3 regions of the Endozoicomonas sp. ALB032 genome follow, and region 3 is predicted to be linked to each of the others. Evidence: predicted binding sites of a transcription regulator. Region 3 holds the regulator's gene; each other region holds the start of a gene.

Region 1 (10,634 bases), 3.8 Mb from region 3:
CCAGCTCTACAATTGAGCCTTTATTAAGGTGCATTAGTTCACCAATGTTAATTTCGGTGCTGCCCAGTTCCAGAGACAGTGTCACCGGAATGTCAAGTATCATGCCCAGATCACTGACTGACTGCGGCGGGTTATTGGTATCTTCCAGTAGCTCTCTGGAGGTGGTTTCTGATTCCAGACTGTCCTGAAGACTGACACCATCACCTGCAGGTTGTGGCGGAGCCAGTTCCTGCTCGTTTTCATTTTCTTCATTACTCATGGATGATATTTCCTCGGGCTGGTGGATCTCTGCCTACTCTTTCTGGCCTGGATAAAGAGAGTTAAGAATTTTCATGGCCAGCATATTATTCACAGTGCAGACGTCAGCACGGTAGGCTGGAATGCCTGCAAACTTGACAGTGACACTGCTGGGAATATCTGCCTGAATGATCTGTCCCGTTTTCAGTCTCAGCACATCGCGAAGGCTCAGCTTCAACTCGCACAATCGGGCAGAGACTTCCAGTGGAGCCTGCATAACCCCGGCCATCATGTTGCGTTGCCAGGTGGGATCCTGTTCTGTAAATTTAAAGGCCTGCAGCTTTTCTCTGACCGGTTCCAGAGCCTGATAAGGCATGATGATATGAAATGGACTTTCTGTGGAGCCAAGGGAAATAGTGAAGCGGCTGAGGAGAATAATCTCGGTATCTGAGCGAAAGACGGTGGATATGGGGCGGTTGTGATTTTCAGCAAGGCGTATCTTGAAAGAAAGAATACTGCTCCAGGCTTCGGTCTGGTCATCCGCTGCAGATTTTAGCAGGCGTTCCATGATACGAATTTCGGCGTTGGTGAGTTCCTCTTCATGGTTTTCGTTAAACTCACCGGTACCACTGAAAAAAATGTCTACAAGAGAATATAAAAGCGGTGTCTCCAGGGCCATGAAGCCAGCACACTTCAGTGTTGTAGAGCGGTAGATATACTGCACATCAGGTATATTTTCCTGATGCAGATAATCACCGATTGCCAGGGAATCGACCGATTCAAAATGAATATCTACCGGGCGACGAAAAACAGCAGTGAGACTGTGACGAAATAATTGGGAAAAACGCCGGTAGATCAATTCAAGTGTCGGCAAAAGGTCGTGAATCTTATAATCCGGGTTAGTCAGATCATAAGTCGTCAGATCCTTGAATTTTGAAGGCGGATGAACCCGGCGAGTCTTTGTTTCACCCGACAGGCTGGATTCGGTATTGTCTGATAAAGATTTCCGTTCCATGGGAAATTCCATATAACTGGCTTATCACCAGATAATTCTTGTTATTAAAAAACATACCGCTATTAGCTGATAAAGACAATCAGCCAATCTTGCCAACCACTATGACTTCTTTATTTTCAGGAATTTCATTAAACGACAATACATGCATACCCTCGGTGCATAGACGAGCATATCTGGCCATGGCCGGGCGCAATGATGCATTGACAAGCATGACAGGCACTTTTCCTTCAGCAGCAAGGTTGGCAGAGACTTCTGGCATTTGAACTTGAAGTTGCTCCGCAATTCGGGGTTCAAGTGGCAGTGTGTCAGGGGAGAAGTCGTTACTCTGACGAGCTTGTTGGTAACTTTGCATAATGACCTGCTCCAGCTCTGAGCTCATGGTGACAACCGGTATTTCAGAGGTGTTGCCTACCAGGTTCTGGATAATGCTGCGACGCAGGGCAATTCGAACTTCAGAGGTCAATAAGTGTGGTTCTGTAATCCGTTCAGACGACTCCAGCAGGGTGCTGGCAATGGTTTGAATATCACTGACAGAGACATCTTCGGTCAGCAAATCTCTGAGTATTCGGGAAAACACACTCATGGACAGCTTTTTGGGAATAAGATCTTCAGCCAGTTTGGGGGAATAGTGAGTCAGCTTATCCAGCAGTTGCACTACTTCATCATGCCCAAGCAGCTCACTGGCGTGTTCATCAATAATTTTATTAAGGTGTGTAGCGATAACCGTAGCAGCGTCGACTACCGTGTAGCCCAGTCCGACGGCATGTTCCCGCTCTGAGGTTTCAATCCAGAGTGCTTCCAGTCCGTAAGCAGGCTCTGAAGTTGCAATACCATTTATCTCACCAAATACTTCACCGGGATTGATCGCCAATAAACGCATGGGCTCAATCTGTCCTTCGGCAACAATGACACCCTTGAGCAGTATATTGTAACTATCAGGTTTCAGGTTCAGGTTATCTTTCACATGCACGCTGGGAATCAGAAAGCCCAGCTCCCGGGATTGGGTTTTGCGAATGCCTTTTAGCTGAGTGAGTAGTTGAGCGCCCTGATTTTCATCTGCCAGAGGAATGAGTTTATAACCCAGTTCAAGCCCCAGGGTATCCACTGGCGGAATATCTCCCCAGGACCAGGGTGATGACTCACTGACATCTTCTGTATTGGCTGCAGAGTGGCTGGATTCGGGTTCATCCTTCTGATGTTTGTTGGTGGTCCACCAGGCCAGAAACGCCACGATCAGGCCCAGACTGAGAAAGGGTACATGGGGCATACCGGGAACAATGCCTATCACCATTAAAATCATGGCTGTGAGGCCCAACGCTTTCGGAGAAGAGAACATCTGTTCGGAAACCTGATGCCCTACATCCGCAGATTCAGAGACACGGGTTACCATGATAGCCGCAGAGGTGGAGAGCAGCAGCGAAGGAATCTGGGCCACCAGACCATCACCAATCGTCAGAAGAGAATAAACAGCAAAGGCTTCCCCGGCAGATAACCCTTGGCCAATGGTGCCTATCAGCATTCCACCTATGATATTGATGGCAAGAATAAGCAGGCCGGCCACAGCATCACCCCGGACAAACTTACTGGCACCATCCATTGAGCCATAGAAGTCTGCCTCCCGGCGTACACTTTCCCGGCGGTCGTGCGCTTCCTGCTGATCAATAACGCCGGCATTGAGGTCTGCATCAATGGACATCTGCTTGCCTGGCAGGGCATCGAGAGTGAAGCGGGCGGTCACCTCAGAAATACGACCAGCACCCTTGGTGACCACGACAAAGTTGATAATCACCAGAATAAAGAACACCACCAGACCAACAACGTAACTGTTGCCAATAACAACCTCACCAAAGGATTGAATCACCTTTCCGGCAGCGCCATTGCCAGTATGTCCATTCAGAAGAACCACCCGGGTTGATGCCACGTTCAGGGCAAGGCGCAACAAAGTGGAAACCAGCAGGATGGTTGGAAACACCGCAAATTCAAGAGGTCGAAGTGTGTAAATGCTAACTAACAGGATGAGCAGAGACAGTGCGATGTTGAAGGTAAAGAATACATCCAGCATAAAAGGCGGCATCGGCAGTGTAACCATACCGAGCGTCATCAGAACGATCAGCGGAATCCCGATATTCAGGTTGCCGCTTTTGGGCGACATCATGTATAGCAGACGTTGAGCTTCCTTGATCATTGTCTCTTCTTATCCCATTTTTCCCGGAAGGCGCTGGGGACTTCCGGTGTTGGTAAATCGGGTGCCTTGCTTCTGCGTCCGGCCTGAAAGTCATTCAGATGATGGACGTAAGCCAAAACCTGGGCAACGGCCAAAAACAGGTCGTCGGCAATTTCCTGATTTAACTGTGTCGTATGATAAATCACCCGGGTTAACGTGGGTGACTGTACCACCGGCTTATTGTATTCCCGTGCCACAGCGCAGATACGCAGGGCTACTCTGTCAACGCCTTTTGCTACGACATAGGGCGCTCTGGCCTTGTCCAGATCATATTTCAGAGCCACTGCAAAGTGAGTTGGGTTGGTGATAATGACATCCGCCGAAGGAACGGCCTGCATCATTCTGCGACCCGCAATTTCCTGTTGCTTCTCCCGCAGTCTTGAACGAAGCTCTGGCTGACCTTCAGACTCTTTCATTTCATCACGCATTTCCTTGTGTGTCATGCGCAGTTTTTTCATGTGGTTCCATCTTTGGAAAGGTACATCAATAAAACAGATCAACAGCAGGGCACTGACTAGAATGGTGATGGCCATGGTAAGGTGGCTGAGGCCCTCTGAAACTGCTTGAAATATCGGCAGCCGGTTGAGCCAGAGCACATCCCGAAAGAACCATTGATTAATGAGCCAGAGGGAAAAAGCCAGCAGCGAGATTTTGGCAATGGACTTTAACAACTCAATCATGGAGTTGGCAGAAAACATGCGTTTAATGCCTTTGAGAAAACTGATGCGCTCAGCCTTGGGTCGTATCTGTTTATTTGAGAATATCCAGCCTCCTAAAGCCGCTGAAGCGGCTATTGAGGCCAGAATGACAATCAGCATAAAGGGCAGCAGGCCGGAGAACCCCTGAGTAATGCTGACGATCAGGTGATCCGTCAGCCAGCTTTCCTGACGCAATACGTCTTTTTCAAACCTGAAGCTTTTGTACATAACCTGAAACAGCTGGTCGCGAATTAATCCACCACTGAGCCATAAAGCAACCAGGGTTGAAGCCAGCAAAGCAAAGGTGACCAGTTCCCGGGATCGGGGAACCTGGCCTTCGTCACGGCTCTTCTGAAGTTTTCGTTCGGAGGGTTCTTCTGAGCGTTCGCCAGTCTGTGATTCTTCTGCCATCTGAAAACTCCTAAAGAACCAGCGATCGTAGAATGTCCAGAACAGTCCGGGTAAATCGTGTGAAGACACCGTTCAGGGTGGAACTGATCAGCATCAGAATAAAAATGCCTGCCAGCATGGTCAGAGGAAAGCCCAGACTGAAAATATTGAATTGCGGCGCCGAGCGGTTCATTACACCAAAGGTAAAAGTGACAATTAATAATGCAACAATGGCGGGAAGAACCATCAGCAGTGCGCTGGCAAACATCCAGCCGCCCATGGCGGGAAGCCGGTCAATATCCAGTTGGCGAATAGAAAAAGGCGCAATGGGAATGGTATTAAAGCTCTCCACAACAATAGAAATGACGACCAGATGCCCATCAAATGCCAGAAACATCAGAAAGCTCAGCAGTTGGAATACCTGGCTGATTACCGGAATCTGGGCGCCGTTCATCGGATCAAACATGACCGCCATACCCAGACCCATCTGCAGGGAGAGCATTTGTCCGGCGGAGGTGAAAATAGCGAAATAGATTTGCAGTACCATCGCCATTAAAAGCCCGACAGCCAGCTGTTGTGCAGTGATCAGAAGGGCTTCACCCGACAGTGGCTCTACTGCGGGTACCGCAGGCAGCATGGGGGCCACAATAATAGTGATGGCCATCGCCAGAATTACCCGGATTCTGGGTGCCACTACCTGACTGCTGATAATGGGCATTGCCAGAAAGAGGGCTCCGATACGAAAAAACGGCCAGAGGTACTGACCAATCCAGCCCACCACTTCAGAGAAGGTAAAGGTTCCCATCAGGCCAGCATCTCAGGAATAAATTCATACAGCCGGAGAAACAGATCCATAAATTCCTGAATCAGCCAGGGGCCCGTCATGCCTATAGTGACCAGTGTTGCCAGCAGACGGGGCAGGAAACTGAGGGTTTGCTCATTGATTTGAGTCGCTGCCTGCAGTGTGCTGACCACCAGACCCACCAGCAGTCCGGGCATCACAATCACCGATACCATCAGAACAATGAGGGTCAGCGCATCACGAAAAAGGTCTGCCACAACTTCCGGTGTCATGGGGTTTCCTCTGAATAGTTCAGGTTGTTTCGCAACTTTGCAAAACAGACTGCAACCCGAAGAAATTAACCAAGAGCATAGTTTTCTAAAATGAATTCGCAATAGATATATAAAAACATTTTTTTACTTTAAAAACGACTTAAAAGAATGGCAAGTCTATTTAATAAATCCAGAAGCCTTCCCGAGTGGTACTTATCAACAGGCAGTACGTTGAAGTTATTAAGCGAGTAAAACCATGAATAGGAATTAGTAAAATGGCAATGACCGTAAATACCAATATCTTCTCTCAGAATGCTCAGCGTAATCTGAGTAAGACCGAGGCAGGTCTTCAGACCGCCATGCAGCGTCTGTCTTCTGGTATGCGTATTAACAGTGCTAAGGATGATGCTGCCGGTTTGCAGATTGCGAATAAAATGGCTGCACAAATTGGTGGACTTGGTGTCGCTATCCGTAATGCCAACGATGGCATCTCCATGGCCCAGACTGCTGAAGGTGCTATGAGCGAGATCACTAACTCTTTGCTGCGTATGAGGGATCTGGCTTTGCAGGCGTCAAGTGGTACCTATGAGGCTGCTGATGTTACCGCCCTGCAAGCCGAATACGATGCTCAACTGGCTGAGATTGGCCGTATTGCCGCAACGACTGAGTTTAACGGGACAACCGTTCTTGGCGCAGGTACCGTCGAAATTGCAGTTGACTATACCGATGCTACCACCAATAACATAGACCTTAACTTTACTGCCGTTGCGCTGACCGCTGTTACCTTTACCGATGCCGCTACCGCTCAAACAGCAGTGGGTGCATTGGATGTGGATATTGCTGCTTATGACGCTGTTCGAGCCAGTCTGGGTGCATCCCAAAACCGACTGAGCACTACCGTCAATAACCTTTCAAATATCCGTGAAAATCTGAGTGCTTCCAGAAGCCGTATCGTGGATACTGATTTTGCTTCAGAAACAGCGAATCTGAGTAAGTATCAGGTTATGCAACAGGCCGGTACTGCTGTGTTGGCTCAGGCTAACGCGATCCCTCAGAACATTCTGTCTCTGCTGCGTTAATCGCTGGAGAGGTAACATTCAGTCAGCTTTAATGCTGATGGTCTTTGTGGGAGCCAGTGAGCTCCCATTTTTTATAGAGCTGTCTGTTATTCGGTTATGTTTCTCAAAGCGGTGCCGACTGAATAAAAGCAGGCATTAATCAGAGGCTGATTATGTTCAGTTTAAGTGGCATCTATTCAGGGCTGGATGTTAACTCCATTGTTGACACTTTGGTGGAGGCCGAGCGTGCTCCCAGTGAAAACCGTTATGCCCGCAGAGAGGAGGCCTTTAATGTAGAACTGTCTGCCGTCGGGACGCTAAAGTCTGCACTGAATGATTTTAATACTCAGGTAGAAAGCCTGAACAGCATCAGTAAATTCAGTCCCAGAGCCGTCAGTGTCAGTAATGAGTCCGTTCTGAGCGCAACCGCTTCCAGCAGCGCCGGGGAAGGCAGTTATCAGTTTTATGTGGATCAGCTGGCGACTCGCCACCAGACTGTATCCGCAGCTATCGCTACAGATGCCACTATTGGTTCCGGAACGGTCAATCTCTCGGTTAACGGTGAAAGCTTCTCCGTTACGGTCGAACCGGGTTCAGAAAGCCTGACTAATTTACGCGATGCTATAAACAGCGCAGCCGATAACACCGGGGTTCAGGCAGCGATTATTAATGAAAACGGTCAGCAACGTCTGATGCTGACTAGTGAGAAATCCGGAGCAGCAAACACCATAACGAGTGACTTCAGTGGCCTTTCCGGTGGCTCAGCAACCCTGGGTTCCTTTACCGATTTACAGGTGGCAGTGGATGCCAGTATCCGGTTTGGTGCAGGAGCCTCTGCAATCACTATTACTTCCGAAGATAACCAACTGGAAAACCTTATTGATGGCGTCACGCTCAATCTGAAAGCCGTCAGCACAGATCCGGTTACCGTGAATATCTCCGTAGACAAAGACAGCCTGAAAGAGTCCATGCAGGAGTTTGTGGATGCCTGGAACAATGTTAAGTCTACCCTTGATACTCTCACAGATTTCAACGGTGTTTCAGCGGGGCCTCTCAATGGTGATAGCCAGACCCGGGCTATTGAGGGTCAGTTGAGAAGTGTCATTAGTTCTTTATATGGTGAAGACGGTGACACATTCAGAACACTCGGGCAATTGGGTCTGACGACTACCGAAGACGGCTCAATAACCCTGGATAACGATAGTCTGGATGACGCCCTGATTAACAACTTTGATGAATTGGCGCAGGTACTGGCTGGTGAAGATGGCTTAATGAATCAAATGGCAGCCGTTCTCACTCCCCACCTTGAAAGTAGCGGAACGCTTGACAGTCGAGAGGACAGGATTGAAGAGGGCTTGAGTGATATTGAAGATGATCGTGCGGCACTGGAGCTGAGACTGGAGCGGACCCGCAGCTATTACCAGAATCAGTTCCTGGCGATGGAAAGTATTCTGGCCTCACTGAGTGGAACCAGTGACTGGATCACCAGCAGTCTGAATAGTCTGAATAACAATAATTCCTGATCATGGAGAGGGTCATGAAGAAAAAAGGTCTGGGTGCTTATCAGCAACAGGAAAAAGCGGGTGTAGAAGCGTCTGATTCTGTTCAGCTGGTGGGTGTGTTGTTTACCAAACTGATGGACAATCTGGCTAAAGCAAGCCACCACATTGAGCGAAAGGATCTGACCAACAAGTCTGATCGCCTCTCCCTGTCTATCGAAATTCTGCTGGTGCTGGAACAGTCTCTGGATTTTGAAAGAGGTGGTGACTTGGCCGGAAATCTCCAATCGTTATATCTCTATTGCATCAGACGTTTAACTGAGGCCAATGCAAAAAATGATTTGACTGCTATCAGTGAAGTTATGGGGCTGCTAAAAGAAATACAGGAAGCCTGGGCCCATATTTCCCTTCCTCAAGCTGCGATTGCCACTATTCAGTAACGGAGCGGTTTGAATGGAAAACCAGGCTCTGCCAGTTTTTTCGTTGTTATCTCTATCGAGTTCAGCGCCATCGGTTGATGGTGCTCAACCGCAGGTCATGGCGGCTGCTGAGACAGTTACTACTTCTTCTGAGTTGACATTTGAAACTGTTCTTCAACAGTTTTCCTCAATAGAATCTGCATCCACAGAGTTAGTCTCTCCGGAGCTTCTGGCTGCAGGGTTGATACCTGTTGATGGGCAGGCAAAAACAAATTTACCCTTGGCAAACCCTGACGTTTCAGAGCTGACAAAGCATATTCCCGTCACCAGCTTACCGATACTGACCAGAGAAGCAAAACCTGAACAGTCCGCCGTAGAAATAAAAAGTACCTCTTTAACAGTAGGGGTTACTGAACGGCCTGATTTAAATCTGTCAATGCCCGGAAAATCTGAAAAACTCCGCCTGCCTGTTCGACCACAGGAATCAGAGGTCTCTCTGACTCCGGTTAATACTCAGTGGGTGTCTCAGACTCAAAAACCATTAACGGATGTTAATCTGGTAGAGGAAGTCGATCACCAGACAGGAAAATTTAAGCCGGAAATCACTCTGAAACCGGATCAGATCCAGACAGAAGCCAAAGCGCCGGAGATAAAAAATCACCATGGATCAAAAGAAATTCCAGCTCCGCTGTCTCTGTTCAATTTCGAAGTGGAACGGAAGGTTTCTTTAAAAACAGCGCCTGCATTGATACAGCCAACCGAATCAATACAGGCCATCGTTAATCAGACGCCTCAAACCTCCCAACAGCCTGTTTCCATTCAGATGACTGAGCCATCATCAGCAGCCCAGTCAGCCACAGTTAAGCAACCTTTCCTGCAACCTGAAGTAGCTCAGCGACCCTTCGGGCAGACAGTGGTGCAAATGATTAAGCAGGGTGAGCAGAAAATGGAGTTTCGGTTAGACCCACCGGAATTGGGTCGTGTAACGCTGACGGTTAGCGTTGACAGAGACGCTGTCAGCCTTCAGGTGATAACAGCAACACCCGCTGCCAGAGACTTGCTGCTGCTTCACGGAGATCGCCTGCGGGAAGCTCTTAATAGTGAATCACTGACTCTGGGGCAAATGTCAGTGGATGTGGGTAGCCAGAAAGACGCTGATACGTCGGAACAATCTTCAGAATATCTGCCCACCGCCGATGGTTGTCTTGAATCAAATGGTTATCAGAGCGCCCAGGAACAATTCAGGCTTCATGGCGGCAGATTATTGGATCATTTCGTTTAACAGATCATCGGAAAAGGAGTTTCTGGACTCATGGCAGATGAAAAAGAAGGCAGTGACTCTGAAAACAAAAATTCAGGCCACGGCAAGTTATTAATCATCATCATTATTCTTCTGGTGCTGTTGCTGGCGGGTGGTGGCGCTTTTGTGGCAATGACAATGATGAATCCGCCGCAGCAACAGGAACAGCAACAGCAACAGCAGCCGCAACCGCAAGCTGCAGCATTGGGACCACCCAGTTTTATGGTGCTTGAGCCATTTATTATCACTCTCAAAAGTGATGCCCGACCTCGATATATGCAGATAAAACAGTCATTGATGGTACGGGATGAAACCGTGATCGCAACACTGGAAGCCTACCGGCCTCTTATTCGTAATGAAGTCATCAACTATCTGGGCTCACTCTCGTTTGAAGAGGTTAAAGCCGGGGGAGTTACAGAGATTATCCGTGCTGAAACGCTGGCAAGAGTCAATGCCCTGCTCGAGAAAGAGAGGGTGGGAGCAAGGGTGGATGACTGTCTGATTACGGATCTTGTGATCCAGTAGCAACTTAGTGGCTGAGATGCAGCAAAAAGGACTTGACGCTTATCGCCAACAGGCAGGAAATCAGCGGGATGTTCTGGTTAAACAGCACTTGTCTCTGGTCAAAAAGATTGTGCTGCATCTGGCCAGTAGTCTGGGTAGTAACATTTCCCGGGATGATCTCTTGCAAGCCGGGATGATGGGGCTTCTGGATGCTGCCAGTCGTTACGATCCGGGCCG
Region 2 (10,634 bases), 3.8 Mb from region 3:
CAACGGTTGATCCTTATTCCAGTGCTGCCAGGCAGGTCATACTTAGCGAAAGTAGTAAGCTGGCTCAGCAGTTTACGACACTGAATAACCAAATTGCGGGTCATCAGGGGCTGGTCGGGCGGCAGCTGGAGGCTGCGGTGGCAGAAGCGAATGGTTTGCTGGCAAATATTGTCGGCTTTAATGACCAGCTGAAGAAGATCAGTGCCAGTGGTGAGGCTGCTAACGAGATGTTTGACCAGCGGGATCTGGCCGTCAAAGAATTATCAAAGCTGATGGGCATCAATGTTCTGGAGCAGTCAGATGGCAGTATTAATATTTATCTGAAATCAGGGCAGCCACTGCTGGTTGGTGATCAGAGAAACAACCTGAATGTGAGCGGATCAGCCAGCAACCCTGATGGCTTTTCATTGGAGTTTGAAAGTGATTCTGCCTCTCTAAAGGTACACGGTGATCCGGGAGGCAGCATTGGTGGCATCCTGAATTACCAGAATGGCACTTTAACACAGGCTCAAAATGAGATTGGGCGCCTGGCAGTAGTCATATCATCGACGATCAATGCCCAGCTTCGACTTGGGGAAGATGTTAATGGCAACGCCGGTGTCGACCTTTTTTCTGATCTGACAAATCCTGCCAGTGGTATATTTTCCCTGGACGTTGTCTCTACCGCAGTGTCTGATATGAGAATTACGGATAGTTCCCAAGTCAAAGCCAGCGACTATGATCTGCGGGTAGATAACACCGGCAACTATGTTATTACCCGTTTGAACGACGGGGTTCAATTCAGTGGCAGCTTATCCGGTGCCGGTACCGATACCCTGAACTTTGATGGTGTTGAAATTGATATCGACGGCACCGCTACTGACCAGGCTTACCGGTTGTCACCGGTGCGTTATGGTGCCAGAGATCTTGATGCGGTTCTGACGGAACCTTTTGCTCTGGCTCTGGCAGCACCAGGTGGCGGCGTGGCCGATAATTCAAACTTGCAGACAATTATTCAGCTTCAGAATGATGCTCTGATAGAAGGGCAAAGTAGTCTGACTGAAAGCTATACCCGGTTTATTGGCGATATTGCGGTACAGACTTCTCAGGCGAAAACAGAAGCCGATGGGGGTAAAAAGCTGTTTGAGCAGGCTGAAGCGAGCCGAAATGCTTATAGCGGTGTCAATCTGGATGAAGAAGCCGCCAACCTTCTGCGCTTTCAGCAACTTTACAGTGCCAATGCTCAGGTAATTTCAGTGGCCCGGCAGACATTTGATTCATTGCTGAGAATGTTCTGATTAAAACAGGAAGCCGAAAACATGCGTATCAGCAGCATCAATTTCAATAATATTATGCTCAGGGCTATGCAGGACGGTATGGCCAGACTGGCTGTAACCACTGACCAGATGGCAAGCGGAAAGCGTATCTTGCAACCATCAGATGACTCCGTTGACACAGTAAAAATTCTTCAGATCAATAATGAATTAACGGCAATAGGACAGTATGAAGATAATATTGATTCGGCGAGGAGAATGCTGCAACAGCAAGATGTTTTGTACAGTGGAATGACTGAGCAACTGCGGCGTGCCAGAGACATTATTTTGCAGTCCAGCAACGGAACCCTGACTGATCAGGACTATGTGCCACTGGCAGAGGAGCTGAATACGGTTAATCAGTCTCTCCTGAGCCTGGCCAATTATCAGCAGGCAGACGGGCAATATATTTTCTCCGGAACCCTGAGCACCCAGAAGCCTGTTGATGAGGTCGCTGGTGATTATTCATACTATGGCAATAATAACCTTCGCCAGGTCAATATCAGCGGCTCTGCCCAGATACCGGTTAATGAGCCGGGAGAAAATCTGTTTTTTGACCCAACCGCTACACCACCAACGGACAGTGTCTTTGATGCTCTGTCTGATGCAGTGGATGAACTGAGAAACCCTGTGAGTTTAAACACCGTTCTTTCTGACGCATTGACATGGATTGACGACACTCTGGACAGGATAGGGATCGCCCAGACCAAGGCTGGCAGTAATCAGAGTGTGCTTGACCGGGTGGGTGAAAGCCATGCCGATATCAAACTCATGCTGGAAAAACTTCATTCATCCCTTGAAGATATTGATATGACAAAGGCTGCTACCGATCTGGCTCAGCAGCAGACCCTGCTCAATGCCAGTCAGCAGGTTTATGCCAACATCAAGCAGTTGTCTCTGTTCAATTATTTCTGACGGGCCATGGGCAAAAAAAAATCCTCATTTCAGGGGATTTTAATATTTTTTGACACCTTGCCGATTGGAGTTCTGTACCCATCACATACGAGTGGTGAAAAGGATGCCAGGAATAAATCGCACCGGGCCAAAAAAAGCGGCTAGTCCAATAGCAAGTCAGCGTGCAGTTAAAAATGATGCGAAAGCTGTCGAGCCCCCTAAAGTCAATAATGATCGTTTGCAGTTGAGCGGTGAAGCCCAGAATATTGAAGAACTGTTCCAGTCTCTGTCAGCCATAGATGAAATTGACAGTAAAAAAGTGGAAAGCATTCGGCGCGCCATTAAAAAAGGTGAGATGCCGGTCGATTATCAAGTGCTTGCCAATAAAATTCTGGAGCTTTCCGATGACTTTGATGACCACAGAAAAGAATGACAATAAAAGTGGTACCTACAACGTCTCTGCTGAAAAAAAACTGCTGGATAATATTCGAGATGCACTGGCTTTAACCCGCAAACTTGAAGCTGTTCTGAGCAAGGCCCATAACCTGATGCTGGAAAGGGATATTGCAGCTCTGGAAACTCATCTGGAAACTCAGGTCAAACTGTTGGACATGCTGCATCTGAATGCTTCCCTGCGAGAGCATTATTTGAAAGAAGCGGGGTTGTCACCGGACCCGGCAGGTATACGAACTTTTCTGCAGATTATAGCTTCTACTCCCAAGTCTGAAATCACACTGAAACAATGGCATCAACTGGAAATCACAGCAGGTCGCTGCCGCAGTTTGAATCAGGCAAACGGCAAACTGCTGAGTCGTTTGGCTGCCAGTACTAACCAGATTATTGATGTGGTTTTTTCCAGTCAGGAACCTGTGCCCTATAACCAACAGGGCATCTGCGAAAGAAAGCTGGGCTGATCAGCATGTGGTTTTCTGATGATTTGCGGCGATTTCAGAAACTGTTGATTTTTGGCCTCACGATTTTTGGCTTCTCCTTGCTGCTGCTTTCCCGATCATCAGCCAACTCAGTCAGAGAATTCCCTCAGGAACTCAGTCTCCATAAATGGGAGTTGACCACTTCCCGTTTCGAGTGTCGCATGAACAGCAAAGTGACGGGGCTGGGTAGTATCGTTTTGAATGCGGCTGCCGGAGGCATTCATTATATAACCCTGGAACCGGATTTTTTCATTAAAGAAGCCCGACATATTCGTGTTGGGGTTCAGCAATCACCCTGGCGTCATAGCCATTATCTGAACGCTCTGGGAGGTGTTGAAGCAGAGCCGGATAAACAGTTTGAAATGAGAATCAATGTTGCCCGTGTTGTGGAAGATATGCAACAGGGTCATCAGCTGGTTATTGAGATTGAGAGGGAGGCAGTTAACCCTGTTCATATTAAAATACCCGCTATGAATTTCCAAAAAACAGCAGCAACATTTTATAAATGTTATGGAGAATTGCTGGCTCTGAACTACGAACAGGCAAAAGAAACACTGTTCTATTACTCCTCTTCAGGCTCTCGTATAAGCTCTGAGCAGTTATCACATCTTGATGATCTGGCCACTTATATTCTGGTGGATAAAAGTGTAACCAATGTCGCCATTGACGCTCACACAGATTCTCGGGGTGACAGGCTGGAAAACCTTCAGCTGTCAAAAGTGCGTGCAAGCCGGATTTATAGATATTTACGATCAAAAGGTATTCCCGAACAGCGTCTTACCATGCGCTTTCATGGTGACCGCTATCCTGTCGCCACCAATGCAACTGTTGAAGGAAGAAATAAAAACCGACGGGTAAAGATTACCCTGAGCCGCCGATAAATAATTCTGACAATAAATCGTCAACTACGAAAGAGCCTGTTCTCACCAGGCACTTTTACAGAACAATATTTCACAGAACAATAGTGGATGGCGGCTCAATGGACATCAAAGGTCTTAACCCGGATTCCCTCAGTGTACTCCTGAAAAACCGACCTGCTCCGATTTTACCTTCCGCAATTGAATCTGAAGCTGTGACTACCACCGGCTTTGGCAATCTGCTGCAACAGGCCATCGAAAAGGTTAATGATCTGCAACAACATTCCAGCAGCATGATGCACAACATTGAAACCGGGGAGAGTGATGACCTCATGGGCACCATGATTGCCATGCAGAAATCCAGTATTTCCTTTCAGGCATTGATGCAGGTCCGTAATAAGGCAGTGACTGCTTACGAAGACATCATGCGTATGCAGATTTAAGGTAGAAAAATACCATGGCAGAATCAGATAAAAAGGCTGCCCCGGAGCCGACACCAGAAGAAAAAGAAGTGAAGCCTGTGTGGCGCGAAGCAGTGGACAGAGTCACCGGAGTTCTGAAAAACAATCGCAGCTATCAAGTGGTGCTGATGGTGTTGTTTGCAGTTTCTGTTGCCCTGATGTCGGTTTTCTGGCTCTGGTCACAATCTCCCGATTATCAGCCACTGTATGGCAATCAGGAACTCTATGATGTGGCCAGTGTCGTCAATGTGCTGGATCAAAACAATATTGCTTATAAGATTCACCCTGCTTCGGGTCAGGTAATGGTGGATGCCGGAAGACTCTCTGATGCCCGTATGCAGCTGGCTGTATCCGGAGTTCAGGCGAGAATGCCGGAAGGGCTGGAAACTCTGGATGGGCAGGAGATCGGTACCAGCCAGTTTGTGGAAAATGTCCGCTACCGGCGCGGTCTCGAAGGCGAGCTGGCTCAGACCATTATCAGCCTGAAACCCGTCCGCAATGCCCGAATCCATCTGGCTCTGCCCAAGCAGAGCAGCTTTATTCGCAAACAGGGAAAACCATCGGCCTCGGTGTTTGTCGATCTGTTTCCGGGGTACAGGTTGAGCAATGAGCAGATTGAAGGCATCGTGAATCTGGTGGCCGCCAGTGTCGCCAATATGAATCGCAGCGATGTTTCTGTCATTGACCAGTCCGGCAAACTGCTCTCTTCCGATATTTTACTGGGCAACAGTGCGCTCAGTGAAGCCAGTAAACAGTTGGACTTTAAGCGCCAGGTTGAGGCTCATTTTCAACAGCGCATTAGTGCCCTGCTAGAGCCACTGGTGGGTGCTGTCAACTTCAGAGCTCAAGTGAGCGCCAATGTGGATTTTGAACAGGTAGTACAGACGGTTGAGCAATATGAGCCTGGTGCTCCGGTGCTGAGAAGCGAGCAGGGAAGGGAAGTGGCAACCAGTGGGCAGGGAGCCAGGGGCATACCTGGAGCGCTCAGTAATCAGCCTCCGGAAGAAGAAGGACAGGCTGAAGCAGAGCAAAACAATAATGTCCAGTCAGAGTTTGTCCGCAATTATGAAGTAGATAAAGTGATCAGGCAGGTGGCCAATCAGCAGGGCAGAGTACAAAAACTCAGCGTCGCTGTCGTTCTTAATGAGCTGCCCGATGAAGCGCTGGGTATTGGTAACTGGGACCAGGCAAGAATTGCCACGATTCAACAAATGATCATTGATGCAACAGGTATTGATCAGGCCCGTGGTGATCAGATCAGTATTCACACCGCACCCTTTGTGCCAGTCACTCATGTTGAACCTGTCGGGCTGGCCTGGTGGCAACAGCCGCAGGTTCTCTACTTCGTCAAATATGGTTGCGGCACTTTGTTGGGTATTTTGGTGATTATGTTTCTTTTAAGACCCATGATGAAACAGATCACCGTCAAGATGGAGGAGCCCGAAGCATTACCTCCTCCAACGCCCGAGGAAAGTGGTGCCCAGTTTGACCAGAAAGGCAGGAAAGTGATCTTTGACGACACCTTTGATCTGTTGCCACCTGAGTTAGCCGATTTTGAAACTCAGGTGACTCAGATGCGAGAGCTGTCCTCGAAGGCTCCTGCCAGGGTTGCACAGGTGATCAAGCTATGGATGAACAGTCATGAGTGATAATCCGAGAGTCTTGCCATCAAGGCAGCCGACGCCCAAAGACATAGCCATTCTGCTGCTCAGTCTTGGGGAAAAAGGTGCGGCGCAGGTATTCAAACACCTTAGCCAGCGGGAAGTTCGACAGATCAGCACGAACATGGCGACCATCTCACCATTGAAAAGAGATCAGGTTCAGGAAGTGCTGGACCTGTTTTTCCACACCTATCGCTACGATAGTGCCTTGTCCGGCTCCTCAAAAAGCTATCTCAACAAGACCTTGAAGTTGGCTCTGGGTGATAAAGAAGCAAAAGGGGTCATGGACTCTATTTTTGGTGGTGAGAGCAATAGCCTGGAAGCGATGAAATGGATGGACTCGGGAACCATTACTGAACTGATTGTTGATGAGCACCCACAACTTCAGGCAGTGGTATTGACCTATCTGGGAGCCACGCAGGCTACCGATGTATTAATGCGCCTTCCAGCCAAGAGTCATCAGGATCTATTGTCACGAGTCGCCCGACTGCAGGAATTACATCCATCCATTATTGAAGAACTTAACATTATATTTGATGCCAATGTCGGCAAAATGAGCACCAGCCAGAATACCACCGTCAGTGGTCTTCGTCAGGTGGCCGATATAATGAACCGGATGAATGATACTTCGGTGCAGAGTCTGTTGAGTTACTTTAAGGAGCAGGACAAAAAACTGGCTGAGCAAATTGAACAACAGATGTTCCTCTTTGAACACCTTATGCGTCTGGATGAAGATGCGCTGCGTAAGGTCATGGCGGAGGTCAGCCAGGATATTCTGGCTCTGGCGCTCAAGGGGGCTGCTCAGGAGATGGTTGATTCTGTGGTAGGCACCATGACCAAACGAAGCGCCAAATTCCTGCTTGAAGATATTGAAAACCTCGGCCCGGTGCGTGCCAGCCAGGTTCAGTCTGCCCGAAATGATGTGCTTCGGGCAGCGCGACAGCTGGCGGCATCCGGTGAGATAGAGCTGAGCTTTAATGATGAGGACGAGATGATCGGGTAATGCAAACCAATATCCATCACGTTTTTCATAATACTAACAACAGGTTGGTTCATGACAAACAGACAAAAAATATGGCAGCCTGAAACAGCGGCCTTCAAACGGTTTCTCTTTCCGGTTCACCAGAAGCCCGGTGAATCTCAGAATTCAGAGCGTTCAGAGGTAGATCAACAACCTGACTATAGTGCTTCCCAGTCTGTCGATACGGTTGAGAATACAGTACCGAAACCTCAGGAATCCATTGAGCCCTCTCCTGAAGTATTACAGAGTATTCTGGAGCAGGGTATTGAGAAAGGCTATGCCAAAGGTGTGGAAGAAGGCCGCCGAATGGGCTTTGAAGAAGGCAGAGAACTGGGCGTCAAAGAAGGTGGGCGTATTGCCACTGAAGAACAGAAAAAACTGGTATCCCTGCTGCGAAAAGAAATGTCTGAATTTCGCTCTGGTGGCAATTATGGTCGTGACGAAAAGATCAGCTGGCTAGGAAAAGTTATAGAAGAAACCTGTCGTCAGGTAGTGCGCCGGGAACTGATGACTTCTCCGGAACAGATAGTCTCTGTTGTCAGGGAAACTCTGAGTATCATGCCCGAGGATACTCAGTACACCATTCATGTGAATCCGGTCAATGCGGAGTTGCTCAAGACACTCAAACCTGACTTTGGTGCAGCCTGGCAGGTTGTCGAAGATCACGAATTACAAATAAACGACTGCCGTATTATGTCCAGCCAGACAGAAGCGGAAGCGCGCATGGAATCCCGGTTGGTGGAGTGTCTCGATATCATTCGTGAAAACTTGCCTGCCGCAATGGAGGATGCAGGTTAATGTCTCTTTCTGATGATCTGATTGAAAAACTGAAGACAGTACCTGTTGCCAAATTATCCGGGAAAGTATCAGCCATAAAAGGTCTTCTTCTGGAAGCCCAAGGGTTGCGATTGCCCATTGGCCAACTTTGTCATATCAATATGCGCAGTGGTCGTCAGGTAGAAGCAGAAGTGGTTGGCTTTGACGGGGCCAGTCAGTTTCTGATGCCCCTGTCAACGACAATGGAAGGCCTGGCAGCAGGAGACAAAATTATTCCCGTTTCTCACAATCACACCATGCCTGTGGGGGAAGAACTGTTAGGGCGGGTAGTGGATGCTATGGGTAAGCCGCTTGATTCCTCTGCCTTGAGCCTGTCTGACAGAATTTCAATTCATTCCTCCCCTCTTAATCCCATGACCAGAAAGCCGGTCGATGAGCCACTGGAAGTGGGAGTGAGAGTTATCGACAGTCTGCTGACCCTGGGAAAAGGACAAAGAGTAGGGTTGTTTGCCGGCAGTGGCGTTGGCAAAAGCACGCTTATGGGTATGATGACCCGAAATACCCGGGCTGATGTTACAGTTGTTGGTCTGATCGGTGAACGCAGTCGGGAAGTAAAGGAATTTGTGGACCAGATTCTGGGTATGGACGGTCGGGAAAAAGCGGTTGTGGTGGCCTCCCCCGGGGATGAGTCGCCCGTCCGAAGAATTCGTGCTGCACTCTATTGTCATCAAATTGCCGAGTATTTCAGAGACCAGGGCAAAACGGTTCTGCTGCTGATGGACTCCCTCACCCGCTATGCCCAGGCTCACCGTGAAATTGCCCTGGCTGTGGGTGAAGCTCCGGCAGCGAAAGGTTTTCCTCCTTCAGTATTCAGTAAGATTCCAATACTGCTGGAGCGGGCTGGAACGGGAACCGGCGAAGGTTCGGTAACGGCCATCTATACCGTACTGGCAGAAGGTGATGATATGCAGGAGCCAGTAGTAGACACTGCCCGCTCCATCCTGGATGGGCATATTGTGCTCAGTCGTGAGTTGGCGGAAAGAGGGCATTTCCCGGCCATTGATCTGGAAGCCTCCATCAGCAGAACAATGTCTCAGTTGATAACAGAAGAACATGAAAAGTGCGCCCAGGCGTTCCGACGCTTCCATGCCCGGTATAATGAGTTCAGAGAACTTATGGCGATAGGTGCTTATAAACCCGGTGCTGATCCTGAGCTTGATAAAGCGATTGAATACCGTCCGCAGATGGAGCGTTTTCTGCAGCAGAGCCGTTATGAACAGGTTGATCTCACCGGCAGTATTGAACAGCTGATACATATCTGGCGATCTGATCAGGTTGTTACATCATGAACAAAGTCCGGCGTCTGGAAAAAGCACAGTCCGCACTGGAGAAAAAGAGCCAGCTAACTAAAAGAGAGAAACAGCATGCTGAGCAGAGTCTGGCTTCACTCAACGCCCAGAAAGAGTTGTTGAATGATGCCCGGAAATCCTGCGATAGTCGTCCTGGAGAAAAACTTTCATCACTATCCTGCTGGGGTCGCAATCAGTTTGTTGAATTGCTTGAAGATGTTTCTGTATTACTGGAAGAGAAGATAAAAGCAGAGTCTGGAAATCTCGAGCAAATTAATCAGCGGCTGGAAGAAGAACGCAGAATGACCAGCGGTGTTGAACATATAAAAAATAAAGAAACCGAACAACAGCAGCAAAAACAGCTTCGGGATGAACTTCAGGAGACAGATCGACTGCTGCAGCGCTCCCCTCGATAATTCTGGCTTGCCTGTGTTAACCTGACATTTCGTCAGGTACTTTATGCAGGGAAGCATCCATGCCGCTTTTGATACCGCATTTCAGACCGCTTTTCAGATCATCCATACTCATCGCCTCGCTATTTTCTCCTCACACCTCTTCTGATACAGACCTCGCAAAAGAGATTGAACGCATTGTTTATCAATCCGTTGAAAAAGCAGTGGCCGGTTTTATTCAATCAATTCCCGGTGCCCGCTATGAACTGAAAGTCCGCCCTCTTTCTGCCAGTAAGTCCCGAAGAACCTGCAAAGGCAAACTGTCCGTCTCTGCAGTTTCCGGAACGCGCCCGCCTGTGGGAGTGGTCAAACGAACAGTAGAATGCCCTGGTGAATGGCGAATGACAGTGATGACTGAAAGTAAGATTTTGGTGCCTGTTATTCACAGTGCTCGTGCTTTGGCCAGAGGGCAGAGGCTGACCAGCGATGCTCTTGTGTTTCGGGAAGCCGATTACAGCAGGCTGAGAGGTCAGTTTTTTACTGAAATCAATGAAATCAGGGGGAGAGTTATCAAGCGCAGTATAGGTGCACAGAAACTGATTTCAGCCAATATGCTCGAAAAAGACTATGTGATTCGCAAGGGGGAAGTCGTCCAGATTATTGCCGGCGGGAATGGGCTGGAGGTTTCTATGTCCGGGATGTCTCTGGATGATGGCGAATTACAGGAAACCATTCGGGTAAGAAACCGGTCTTCTGGCAAAATTGTGCACGCAGAAGTTATCAGCACAGGAAAGGTTCGAATTCATCATTAATTTTTTGCTGAATACAGTAATCAGCGTCTGATTAGATGTTTTATCAAAAAATTAACTAATCAGCAGATGATTTAGTTAATAACGATTAAATTAACCCTGTCAGAGAATGATTTTATGAGCCGCGACATTGTTAATGCCCTTATTCCGGGTACGTTACAGAATAAAAACTGGTATCAGGCTTACCTG
Region 3 (10,634 bases):
GCGTTGTGGCCAGAGCGGCTGACAAACTTCAGATTCGCCGGACGACACTGGTTGAGAAAATGAGAAAGTATGGCCTTCATCGTTATGAAGAGACCATGCGTTAATCAGATCGGTTCAAAAAAATGGCTATCAGCGTGAGCTGATAGCCATTTTTTTTGTCTTAACTTACCAGGTTCGATTTTATGACGGCCTCGTCTGCTTTTGAAAAAAGTAGACGAGGCCGTTTTTGTATTTTTAGAATCCCGAAAATTTTTACCTGGTAGCTGTCTTTTTTATCTAAAAGTAAGTCGGTTTTATCAATTATCAAACAAGTAGGAAGATAAAATTTTTGACGTTTTTTATCTCTGGATAAAGTGTTTTTATCCATCATTGGAAATTAACTTTATTTTGTCGTTTTTTAAATCTCTCAGTTTCGGAATTTATTTTGTCAATTAAGTAACACTTTTTATCCCTCTGGAAAATATTATGCGACAGTAATTCGTCACTATAAAATGACACTGTCAAATAACTTTCTTTTTATTTTTCAATGAAACGACGTTTGATGTCTTCTTTTGAGATCGATTTTGACTCTGTCAAAAAAGTAACATGACGGAAATTCGACCGGTAAAAATAAATCTCAATAAAAACAGCAGGTTATGTTCTTTAGGCTGGGGCTGGTCAAAATGATGTCACGTCAGCTATGTGACCATGAGTGAAAAACAGGCGTTTTAAAAAATTGGCACGGCTCTTGTTATTAATAAAGTACAGGCAGTAAAAAAAGAAAAAACGTTTTTGATTCCAGATTTTATGCAGTAATCACTGAAAAGAAGCTGAAAGCCATGAACTCATCAACAAAACAGATTATTGCAGTTGCGGGGTGTAAGGGTGGAGTAGGTAAAACATTAGTTGCAGTCAATCTCGCACTGGCTCTCACAAACAACGGAAGACGTGTGGTTTTAATGGATGGAAACCTGGCTGTCCCCGATGTTGGAATAAGCCTTGGGCTCGAGAAGAAGCTGGATGTGGCCCACTTCGATGCCAACGACTCTTTTTCCAGTTTTATTCAGGATGGGCCCTCGGGTCTGAAGGTGCTGTCGCCAAAAGGGGAACCTATCTGGAGGGAGACCGTAGAAACCGGTCATGCTGTCCGAATGATAGAAAGTCTGGAGTCACTGGCTCCAACTCTTGATACCCTGGTCATTGATACCGCACCTGGATTAGCTCCGGACAATGTAGCTCTTATTCAGGCTGCGGGAGAAATTCTCATCGTCATCAATCAGGAAGTTGTGTCACTGCTCGATGCTGTGAGAATGATCCGTGTGCTTTACCGAATATACGGTGTCCGTCGTTTTGGAGTGATTGTCAACGCCGTTAATAACCGTCGGTATGGATCGAACCAGTTTGAAAGGTTGCAATCCTATCTGAATGATGAAGTAGAAATTATTCTCCGTTATCTGGGGGCGATTCCATTCGACAAGGCTGTCGCAGAATCACTCACCCGTCAGCAGGCACTTCTGCAGGTAAATCCGGATTGCCGGGCTTCGAAAGCCATTTTGCGTATTGCACATCAGATGATGGCGATACCAGTAACACCGCCAAGAGGTCGTATCGAATTCTTCTTGCCAACAAGAATAAAAGAGAGGGTATAAGCATGGATGCTACAGCACAGGGAGTGCAGGCAACTCAAGCCAATCAGGAAAAGAGTCAGAAACTGATTCAGACCGAAATGGTTGAAACTCATAAGGCTCTGGTAAAAAGAATTGCGAATCATCTGGCCGCGAGGATGCCGGCCAGCGTTCAGATCGATGACCTGGTTCAATCAGGTATGATCGGTCTGCTGGAAGCGGCCTCAAAGTACGATGCCAGTAAAGGTGCCAGTTTCGAAACATTTGCGGGCATTCGTATCCGTGGTGCCATGCTGGATGAAATCCGGAAAGGTGACTGGGGGCCAAGATCCGTTTACAGAAACAGTCGCAGAGTGACTGAGGCGATTCAGAAGGTTGAAGCCCGCCTTGGAAGAGATGCCAGAGACTTCGAAGTGGCTAAGGAGCTGGAAGTCAATCTGGATGAGTTCTACACCATTCTCAGTGACCTTCGTGGTTGCCGACTGTTCAGTTTTGAAGAACTGTTCGACAGCGAAGAGTCCAGAATGCAGGCTCGCTCTGGAGATAGAGGTCCATCAGCCGATATTCAGGAAGAGAAGTTCAAGTATGCCCTGGTAGAAGCTTTAGAGAAGTTACCTGAGCGGGAAAAGCTGGTCCTGATGCTTTATTACGATGAGGAGATGAATCTCAAGGAAATTGGTAAGGTTCTGGGCGTCAGTGAGTCCAGGGTCAGCCAGATTCACTCTCAGGCAGCCGTCAGATTAAGAGCCAAGCTCCATAACTGGTTAGGTTAAACCACCAGTGTACCCGGGGGGACTCGTGGGTATAGGGTCCCCAAGCTCTAAAGCAAGCATTTTTTGTTTCTATCCAGGGTCATTGCTTCTCCAAACCCTGTGGCTGGAATGAATGATTTGTAGAGTAAACGGTATTTTTTCACTCTATATGCTCTCTGGCAGTGAGCAGCAAGCTTTTAGCTTCCTATTATTCCAAGTACGCAGGTCCTTACTCCATATACTTTTTTATAAAGTAGTTTTTATTAAGTAGTCTTATAACGGACCTGTATTAATATGAAATGGAATTCTTATCTCGCAGGGTGCTTTCTGGCCCTTACCTCCTGCTTCCTGTCTGCACAGGAAGCGCCAGTGAATATCAAGAACGTTGTTACCATTAACACTCATCAGGCCAAGCGCCTTCATGAGTTGGGGGCTTTATTTATAGATGTGAGACCATATCAGCAGTGGGAATGGGGGCATATTGACCGGTCTCAAAGTCTGGATTTAAGGGCGGGCTTCAGACAGCTGTTCAAGCCTGGCACTTTGGATAAAAAGACGCCTATTGTCATCTACGGAAACAGCACGTATCACATGAGGGGAGCGATAGCGAGTTACCTTGCCGCACTCTGGGGTTACGAGAGAGTGTTCTTTTTCAGGGACGGCTACTTTTCCTGGTTGGCATTTGATTATCCGGTAACACTTTATTCAGAATTGGAAACAGAAGAAGTCATCAGTTGGAAGCCAGGAAAGCAAAAGATAGATGATATGAGTGATTCGCAGACATTCTCGTCCATGTTGATGAAATAAGTTATTTCAAGTTATAAAAAAGGCGTCATGTGGCGTTTTTTTTATAACTTGCAGAAACCCATGGTATACAAGAGCCAGTTGATGCCTATAATTTTTTATTCAATATTGTGTCGAATATAACCAGTGGAGCGACACCCGCATGTCTCCCTTCTTCATTTGCCTGAATCGTTAAGCCGTAAACCCGTTCATCTCCAGCCACTTTAAACTCCCATAATGGCTCGCTCTTATATTTAAAGCATTTGTAGCCTGTAGCGCCTTCTTCATGGGCTGCATACCGGCCTGTTTCGTGAATGCTTTGCATTTTTTTAAGGGCATTATCGGATATTGTGCTTTTGATTGCATCTGATGAAGGGTCAAAATAGGCATAGGCAACAATGTTTTTTTTACCCGTATCTTTACTTGACGGGGTAAAGCCTCTTCTGTAAATAGGTCTGATGTATTGGTTGTCTATCGGTATATCCTCTTTCCACGGCCTCGCAGGCAACTGGTCCTTCGGCATAATGATATCCTTGAGTTTCCTGGCTATTGCCCCAATACTTCGACTTTTTTTAGGGCGTTTTTTTTTCTTGATCTGTGTTAAGTCATGATAGAAGGGTAAATACGGCTGCTTCCAGTCGTCGGGGTAATTGACGTTGGTTTTGGTTGAAAACGCTAAGTCTTGAGCGTTGTCGCACTTATCCATAGATTTTTTGATGTCCACTGGCATCTTCTTTTTCTCGGTTCTGATTATTTTTTCTAACAAACGACTAGTGTCTATTTTCTTTCTGTAGGCGAAGTAACGGGTTATTTTTTTCGGTAAAGGCACCAATGCAAGTGTAGAACCTAACATGCACAGAAGGTAAAATGTATAGGAAGCTACAGACGCTAAATTAAAGAGCTTCATAGTAAAGCTGTTGTTGTTTGCTTCTCTCCTGGCTCTTACTCTTTCAGCAAGCTCCCTGGCTTCAGTCCGCTTGTGCTCGTTGAGGCATGCTTGACGATCCTTTATGCATTGTTGGAACATTTTTTTTATTTCTACAGGGCTAAGAATGGCTGCAGATTTTCTAATCTGGGAATTAATGTATTTTCTGTGCTGCAGGATATCCTCTTTTTTGTGATCACTATTAACTTTTAATGCAGTTGATGTCTGTCTTTCTAAATCATCAAGTTTGCTTTTTAATGATTGTAACAAGCTCACAAATACAGTATTGCGTCCTTTTATTAAGTGGTCCAGTTCTCTAGCATAGGCTTTGTAATCTCCGGATTCTTTCTGATACATGAAAATTTGTTTTAATGCCGTATCGTAGCTATCGAGTTCATCGAGCAGATTTTTCATACAGGGGCTTAGAGGGAAGTACTCATATTTCTTAAGAACAGTGAGTTGCTTCTCATCAAAAACAAGCATTCCGAAATCATTGTTGTGTATATGGATGTAGTTGTTAGTCTGTTCCAGAATCTTTTTTAACTGTAATGTCTTGGACTCCAAACGGACAAGGTCTTTATATTTTTTCATTACAGGAACCGATTCAGGGTTCTGAATACCAAGCACTATGCCGGTCTCATCTGATTTTTTATAAACCCCGGTCATTCTATTCTCAGGACCGATCTGCTCCATCAGGCTTGGTTGGTGACAGGACTGAGACTGAACTTCTCTTTTAGGCGCTGTTCTTTTTTTGTGAATTATTTCTGTGGGGGCTGAGCACTTATCTGCCAGGCACACTGCCTGAGTATCATCTTTTCGGCTTGTTTTCTCTAACTTTGTGACCCAGTCTGGAAGGCCAGCTTTTGGGCAAGTGTTGAGTTCAGCTTTTGCCAGGGAAGCCATGCTACAAACGTTACTTCTTCCATTGCTTAGTGCATGCACTGACTGCAAGCCTGAAAAAAGACCAAGAGCAAAAACGAAGCGCTCTGTTATCGACATATCAGAAAAATGTTTACCACGGACTGCAGCCGTTTGTTTCTTTGTGGTTTCTTTGGGAAGGGTGTTTTTTCTTACTTTCCGGCGACCCCATTGTTTTTTCTTGTCTGATTTTGTGGATTGTTCTGGTGCATAGCCAAATCTTCCGTGGATTAAGGTGCTGTGACCGGAAACAGGGAGTGACATCGTAATTCTCCTTAATATGTGTATGTCGGGTCAGGCCAAACAAGAGAGTTTTGACTAATGAAGATATAGACTGGCTGATTTCAGAAAAGTTCCTTTGTTTGATTCTTTTTTAATGAATGATCCTGAACGTCAGTTCATAAAAAAACAGAGACTGTCAGCCTGCACCGATAATCAAACGATTACCTGCTCATTGTTTTCATGTGGACAGGCTCCGGTATTTCCCTGACGGAACTCCGAAGCCTGTGTGAGGGCAGTACCAGTGGGTAGCTACTCCCAACCTGGCACACCGGTCATGTCAGGTAGCTTATGGGCAATACCCTTGTGACACTGAATGCAGGTTTCACCGTTTTTCTCTGCAGCGGTATGGTTTTTAACCGCCAAAAGTGATTGTTCAGACAGTTCCATAGATTCCTGGGTATGGCAGTTACGGCACTCCTGAGAATCATTGGCTTCCATGCGAGCCCATTCCCGCTCAGCCATTGCCTTTCGATGGGCTTCAAACTTCACCGGGGTGTCTACCTTGCCTGTTTGGATGCCTCTGGCTACCGACGAAAAGAAAACCGGGATGGGCCTTTCTTCCTGGGTCGAATCAAGAAGAAAGACCTGCCCCTGAATGCCTTTCGGCTCATCATCCTGTCAGTCAGGAGCTATTTTAAATATTGCACTTGCGTTTAATGAAATTGAATGGGTGCGATTTACTGGATCCAAAGGTGGCAGAAATGCTGCTGTATATGTTTTTACACATTGATCAATGTCAGGGTTTACTATTTTTTCCTGAATTCTGGTTTTTAAACCAAATATATAATAAGGCCCAGCATTAAATACCGTTCGTTTAACCGGCCATGCACTCACTACATGTTCAGGTGGTATGCGTGTCGTGATTACTTCTTCAGCAGATTTGATAGAAGTAGTGCGTAGCCCAGGTCCCTTCAGATCTGCAGCTGTTTTGCACATGTCGATACCGGTATTGACATAACACTGATAAACATAGGTGCTGTCTTCCTCTCCAGGCTCAGGAATGTAAAGCACAGGCGAGTCAGGCTGATTCTGCGATAAAAACATTGGGAACCAGGTTGCAACTGCGATGTTGCGGCTAGTGCAGATGATCTTGTTTGCTGAGTCATTCACCAATTGGTAGTTACTAAAGATTGGTTGATACGCTAGTTTATGGCCACTTAATTTTGTACTGAGCAGAGCTTCAAGGAAATCATTATCGTTAATAGAGTCCGAATCATCTGATTTTCGATTAAATCCCGTTTTGAAAATGGTTTCCGGAGGCCTCGAATCGCCCCTATATACCACTCCAATATGGGATGGTGTTTTCAGAGTAGGAGTAAACCTGAATTGACCCTTATGTTGCCAGAATGGATTATGACTGAAGGATCCATTTTTAGATTCTGGCAGGTAGGTTTTTCCTGGATATGCAGCAACTTCCCGGGCAAAGGCTTTGACTGTTTCAGTTGTTGCAGTTTGCCAGTCTGCAGGAGAGCTGGGTGGGTTGGTCTTAATTGTGTTACTGATGTGCATGGTTACACCTCCATTGGTCAATGAATATTGGCAGAACTGGATTTCCTGATTGCTCTTTCATCAGATGGAGTGTGAGCTAGCATAGCTTGCAAAATTCCAGAGGTTAATTGCATGTGCCTCCGAGTCTGATAATAGAGTTAAGTTTATTACTTGTTTGATCGTTCAACTATAAATAAGTTCCATTAATTTTCTTTTCAGAGCCGGATAACTCTCCTCCATGAGTATTTTGCTTTCAAACCTGCGGTAAGGCATCAGACTTCTGGCCGAATTTACTGTTCTTGTCGAACATGCTGTCTTTCACTCTCAGCAGCGTTGTTTCAAAACACGACCGGTGGACAACCAAAGGTCGAACTCTTCGTCCGAAGCGTCATTGGGTGGTTCGTAGGGCAGGGCAAAAATCCAGGCTTTGCCATCGGGCTTGCCATAGAAGTCGAAGTCACTGCCCGCTTTGGCATAAGGGTCAGAGCCTTCCTTGAAACGCCAGAGGGTTTCCTGATCATCCACTACAGGCCAGCGCAAGCCTCGCTCCTGGTGATAACGCTCAAAGTCCGCCAGATCGTGAGCTTTGCCACGACCGAAGGTGGCGTATTCTTCAAACAGACCCTTCTGGGCATAAAAACCCAAAGCTCGGGCGTCGTCGTTCAATCGGTCTTCAGGAATCTCATCCAGTTTGAACCGGTCAACCTGTCCGTTGGCATACAGAACATCAAACAGGGTCTTGCCACGATATTGTGGGTGCTTTGCCAACAGGGCGTCTGACCAGACTTCCTCAACCTTGAAACGCCTGGAGAATTCCATCAGCTGCCACAGGTCGGATTTGGCTTCGGCAGGAGCTTTTACCTGCTGATACCAGAACTGGGTACGACGTTCTGCGTTTCCGTAAGCACCTTCTTTCTCGACCCACATGGCGGTTGGCAGAATCAGATCGGCAATTTGTCCGGTCAGGGTTGGGTAAGGGTCAGAAACCACGATGAAATTGTCAGGATTTCTGTAGCCGGGCAGTGTTTCATGGTTCAGGTTCGGAGCTGTCTGGGCGTTGTTGTTGCACATGACCCAATAAGCATTGAGTTTGCCGTCTTTGAGCATCCGGTTTTGCAATACGGCGTGGAAACCCGGTTTGGCAGGAAGGGTGCCTTCAGGCAGTTTCCAGATTTTCTCGGCTTAGTCTCTATGGGCTTTGTTAACTACGACCATGTCCGCAGGCAGACGATGAGCAAAAGTACCGACTTCTCTGGCGGTACCGCAGGCAGATGGCTGGCCGGTCAGAGAGAATGGACTGTTACCCGGCTGGGAAATCTTTCCGGTCAGCAGGTGCAGGTTGTAGATGATGTTGTTCATCCAGACACCACGGGTATGCTGGTTTACGCCCATGGTCCAGAGGGACATCACCCTGGTGTCGGGGTCAGCATAGAGTTTCGCCAGCTCTTCCAGCTGTGTTTCGGAGACGCCAGACAGTTTTGAGACTTTTTCAGCCGTGTATTCGCTGACAAACTCTGCAAAGCCATCAAAGTCGAGAGGTGTTGTGCCGCCATTTCCCGGGTTTTTGGCTTTCTTTTCCAGCTCGTGATCCGGGCGCAGGCCATAGCCAATATCCGTTACACCTTTGCGGAAAACGGTATGCTTCTTAACAAAGTCCTGGTTGACCTTGCCGTTCTGGATGATGTAGTTGGCGATGTAGTTACAAATAGCCAGGTCAGACTGAGGGTTGAAGATGATGGGCTGGTCGGCCAGTTCAAAGGAGCGGTGCTTAAAAGTGGACATTACCGCTACTTTGACATGGGGGTTGGATAGACGACGGTCAACCAGCCTTGACCAGAGTACCGGGTGCATCTCGGCCATGTTGGAGCCCCAGAGTACAAACGCATCGGCATGTTCAAAGTCGTCATAACAACCCATGGGCTCATCAATACCAAAGGTACGCATAAAGCCTACCACCGCAGAAGCCATGCAGTGTCGTGCATTAGGATCGATGTGGTTGGAACGGAAACCGGCTTTCATTAGCTTGGAGGCTGCGTAACCTTCCCAGACAGTCCATTGACCAGAGCCGAACATGCCCACGGGGGGCATCTCATCGGAATTACGGGTTTTGGCTATGGCCGCCTTCCATTTTTCCGCCATGATATCGAACGCCTGATCCCAGGAGATCGGAGTGAAGTCACCATTTTTGTCGAATTTGCCGTTTTTCATTCTCAGCAGCGGTGTTTCAAGACGATCCTTGCCGTACATGATTTTCGACAGGAAGTAACCTTTGATGCAGTTCAGGCCTTTGTTCACAGGTGCCTGAGGGTCCGCCTGAGTGGCTACTACACGACCATGCTGTGTGCCCACCAGTACCGAGCAGCCAGTACCACAGAACCTGCAGGGGGGGCGGGCAGGCGGCTCAATGGGTGCTGAAACCGTTTTTCCAGTCAAGAATCCACGGCGATCAAGATCTAATTTTTGACTCACGATGCTGTGACTCTAGTGTTGTACGACTTTTCTGGCATGGAATCCGGGTTGAAGTTTCAAGCTTTACGGAAGCGTATTTTAATAAGGATGGACGTACAAAAAAGCCCTTTTAGATGTTGTGTAAGCAAGACGTAAATCTGGCATACCCCTTAGGAGGTAGTGGTTCTGCGAAGGCTTGATAAAGCGTTGGCTTAGCAATGCGGTACGGATTTTTGTAACCTCTGTTTTCAGCAGCAAGCGGTTATTTAGGGGTACTCAATGTCAGTGCTACCCGACCACAGGGCAGGAGGATAGGGCCATACTTAGCGATGGCTGAAGCAGACAAAGTGGTGCTAATGATGAGTAAGTGTCAGCTGTTTTTTTTGATTTGTCTCGGTTTTGTTAATGTTGGTTATGCGGGCTCACAATTAAACGAAGGTGATTGCGTAAGTCTATATACTCCTTCGGGTACATTTTGGGACTTTACCTCCGCCAGTGATCCAAGCAGTGCTCTTGGGGCTCAATGTACTCTTCTGCATACGTGGGGTGACCAGGGCTGTCCTGCTGGTAAGCATTATCGGTGTTGTCTCACCATAGCTGGAGCGAACAAAACTTCAGATACAGATTATCTCGGTGGTGTGAATACCTATAAAGCAGGCTGGTTAGTTTATAAACAGTATTCAACCAAAGCTGAGCTCTTCCATGACGTTAATAGTGGTGAGCTCAAGAGAGTCTATCAAAAATGTTTAACTGAATAATTTCTCTGGCAGGGTATTCGCATACATTGTCGTATATGAGTCATTATTTGAGTATGAAAAATCACTAAATCGACATACTGAGCAATCCCTTACTCCATAGGAATAAAGGGATTGGAAGGTTTTGTGGCCTTCCGGAATTTGTGACTGAGAGACAGCTGAACGGGTAGGGCTATACTTGGTACCCGGCAGAAAAGGAAATGGTGGAAACGATGAAGAAGTACGAGCTGCTTTTTTTGTTTTGCATTGGCTTTATCAATGTAAGCTATGCTGGTTCACAAATCACCAATGGTGACTGTCAGTCTCTATACACTCCATCAGATACATATTGGAGTTTTACTCCTGAAAATCCATATACTGACTCAGGGGCTCAATGCACTCTTTTACAAGCGTACGATGTGTCTTGTCCTATTGGGAAGCATAATTCTTGTTGCCTGATTATTGCCGGAGACAATAACACGCCAGATACAGCTTATTACGGCGGTGTTAGTATTCTTCTTAGCGGAAGATGGCTAGTGTATAAAGATTACCTGACCAAAGCTGAACTCTTCCAGAGCGTCAGCAAAGGCGAGCTTAGAAAAGCCTACGAAAAATGTATGAGTCAATAATAGACCTGAGAGGCTGTCCGGTATGTATTGTTGTAGCCTCTGTTTTTATTGTTAGCCTGTTTTAAGATTAA

The links. Region 3 encodes FliA, which starts transcription of late flagellar genes. Its sites were predicted from a motif close to CTAAAGTTNNNNNNNNNNCNGCCGATA; they were not measured.
Region 1: the regulator FliA is predicted to act here: its motif matches at 6,790-6,816, upstream of fliD (flagellar filament capping protein FliD).
Region 2: the regulator FliA is predicted to act here: its motif matches at 2,247-2,273, upstream of flgM (flagellar biosynthesis anti-sigma factor FlgM).

What each region holds. Positions count from the first base shown of each region.
Region 1 is NZ_JBLYNW010000001.1:217,385-228,018, reverse strand. It holds gene fliN (flagellar motor switch protein FliN) at 1-259, opposite strand, end outside; gene ACO6VG_RS00795 (flagellar motor switch protein FliM) at 293-1,252, opposite strand; gene flhA (flagellar biosynthesis protein FlhA) at 1,332-3,437, opposite strand; gene flhB (flagellar biosynthesis protein FlhB) at 3,434-4,585, opposite strand; gene fliR (flagellar biosynthetic protein FliR) at 4,596-5,369, opposite strand; gene ACO6VG_RS00775 (flagellar biosynthetic protein FliQ) at 5,369-5,638, opposite strand; gene ACO6VG_RS00770 (flagellin) at 5,893-6,696, shown strand; gene fliD (flagellar filament capping protein FliD) at 6,849-8,198, shown strand; gene fliS (flagellar export chaperone FliS) at 8,213-8,614, shown strand; gene ACO6VG_RS00755 (flagellar hook-length control protein FliK) at 8,628-9,875, shown strand; gene ACO6VG_RS00750 (flagellar basal body-associated FliL family protein) at 9,906-10,418, shown strand; gene ACO6VG_RS00745 (sigma-70 family RNA polymerase sigma factor) at 10,435-10,634, shown strand, end outside.
Region 2 is NZ_JBLYNW010000001.1:230,598-241,231, reverse strand. It holds gene flgK (flagellar hook-associated protein FlgK) at 1-1,277, shown strand, start outside; gene flgL (flagellar hook-associated protein FlgL) at 1,299-2,207, shown strand; gene flgM (flagellar biosynthesis anti-sigma factor FlgM) at 2,311-2,619, shown strand; gene flgN (flagellar export chaperone FlgN) at 2,591-3,100, shown strand; gene ACO6VG_RS00850 (OmpA family protein) at 3,106-3,999, shown strand; gene fliE (flagellar hook-basal body complex protein FliE) at 4,098-4,418, shown strand; gene fliF (flagellar basal-body MS-ring/collar protein FliF) at 4,433-6,085, shown strand; gene fliG (flagellar motor switch protein FliG) at 6,078-7,100, shown strand; gene ACO6VG_RS00830 (FliH/SctL family protein) at 7,152-7,916, shown strand; gene ACO6VG_RS00825 (FliI/YscN family ATPase) at 7,916-9,244, shown strand; gene ACO6VG_RS00820 (hypothetical protein) at 9,241-9,660, shown strand; gene flgA (flagellar basal body P-ring formation chaperone FlgA) at 9,720-10,448, shown strand; gene ACO6VG_RS00810 (N-6 DNA methylase) at 10,563-10,634, shown strand, end outside.
Region 3 is NZ_JBLYNW010000001.1:4,060,281-4,070,914, forward strand. It holds gene ACO6VG_RS15585 (sigma-54 dependent transcriptional regulator) at 1-104, shown strand, start outside; gene ACO6VG_RS15590 (MinD/ParA family ATP-binding protein) at 819-1,628, shown strand; gene ACO6VG_RS15595 (RNA polymerase sigma factor FliA) at 1,631-2,377, shown strand; gene ACO6VG_RS15600 (rhodanese-like domain-containing protein) at 2,726-3,163, shown strand; gene ACO6VG_RS15605 (hypothetical protein) at 3,249-5,246, opposite strand; gene ACO6VG_RS15610 (NapC/NirT family cytochrome c) at 5,514-5,861, opposite strand; gene ACO6VG_RS15615 (hypothetical protein) at 5,883-6,773, opposite strand; partial or broken gene napA (nitrate reductase catalytic subunit NapA) at 7,077-9,221, opposite strand; gene ACO6VG_RS15625 (hypothetical protein) at 9,530-9,958, shown strand; gene ACO6VG_RS15630 (hypothetical protein) at 10,168-10,563, shown strand.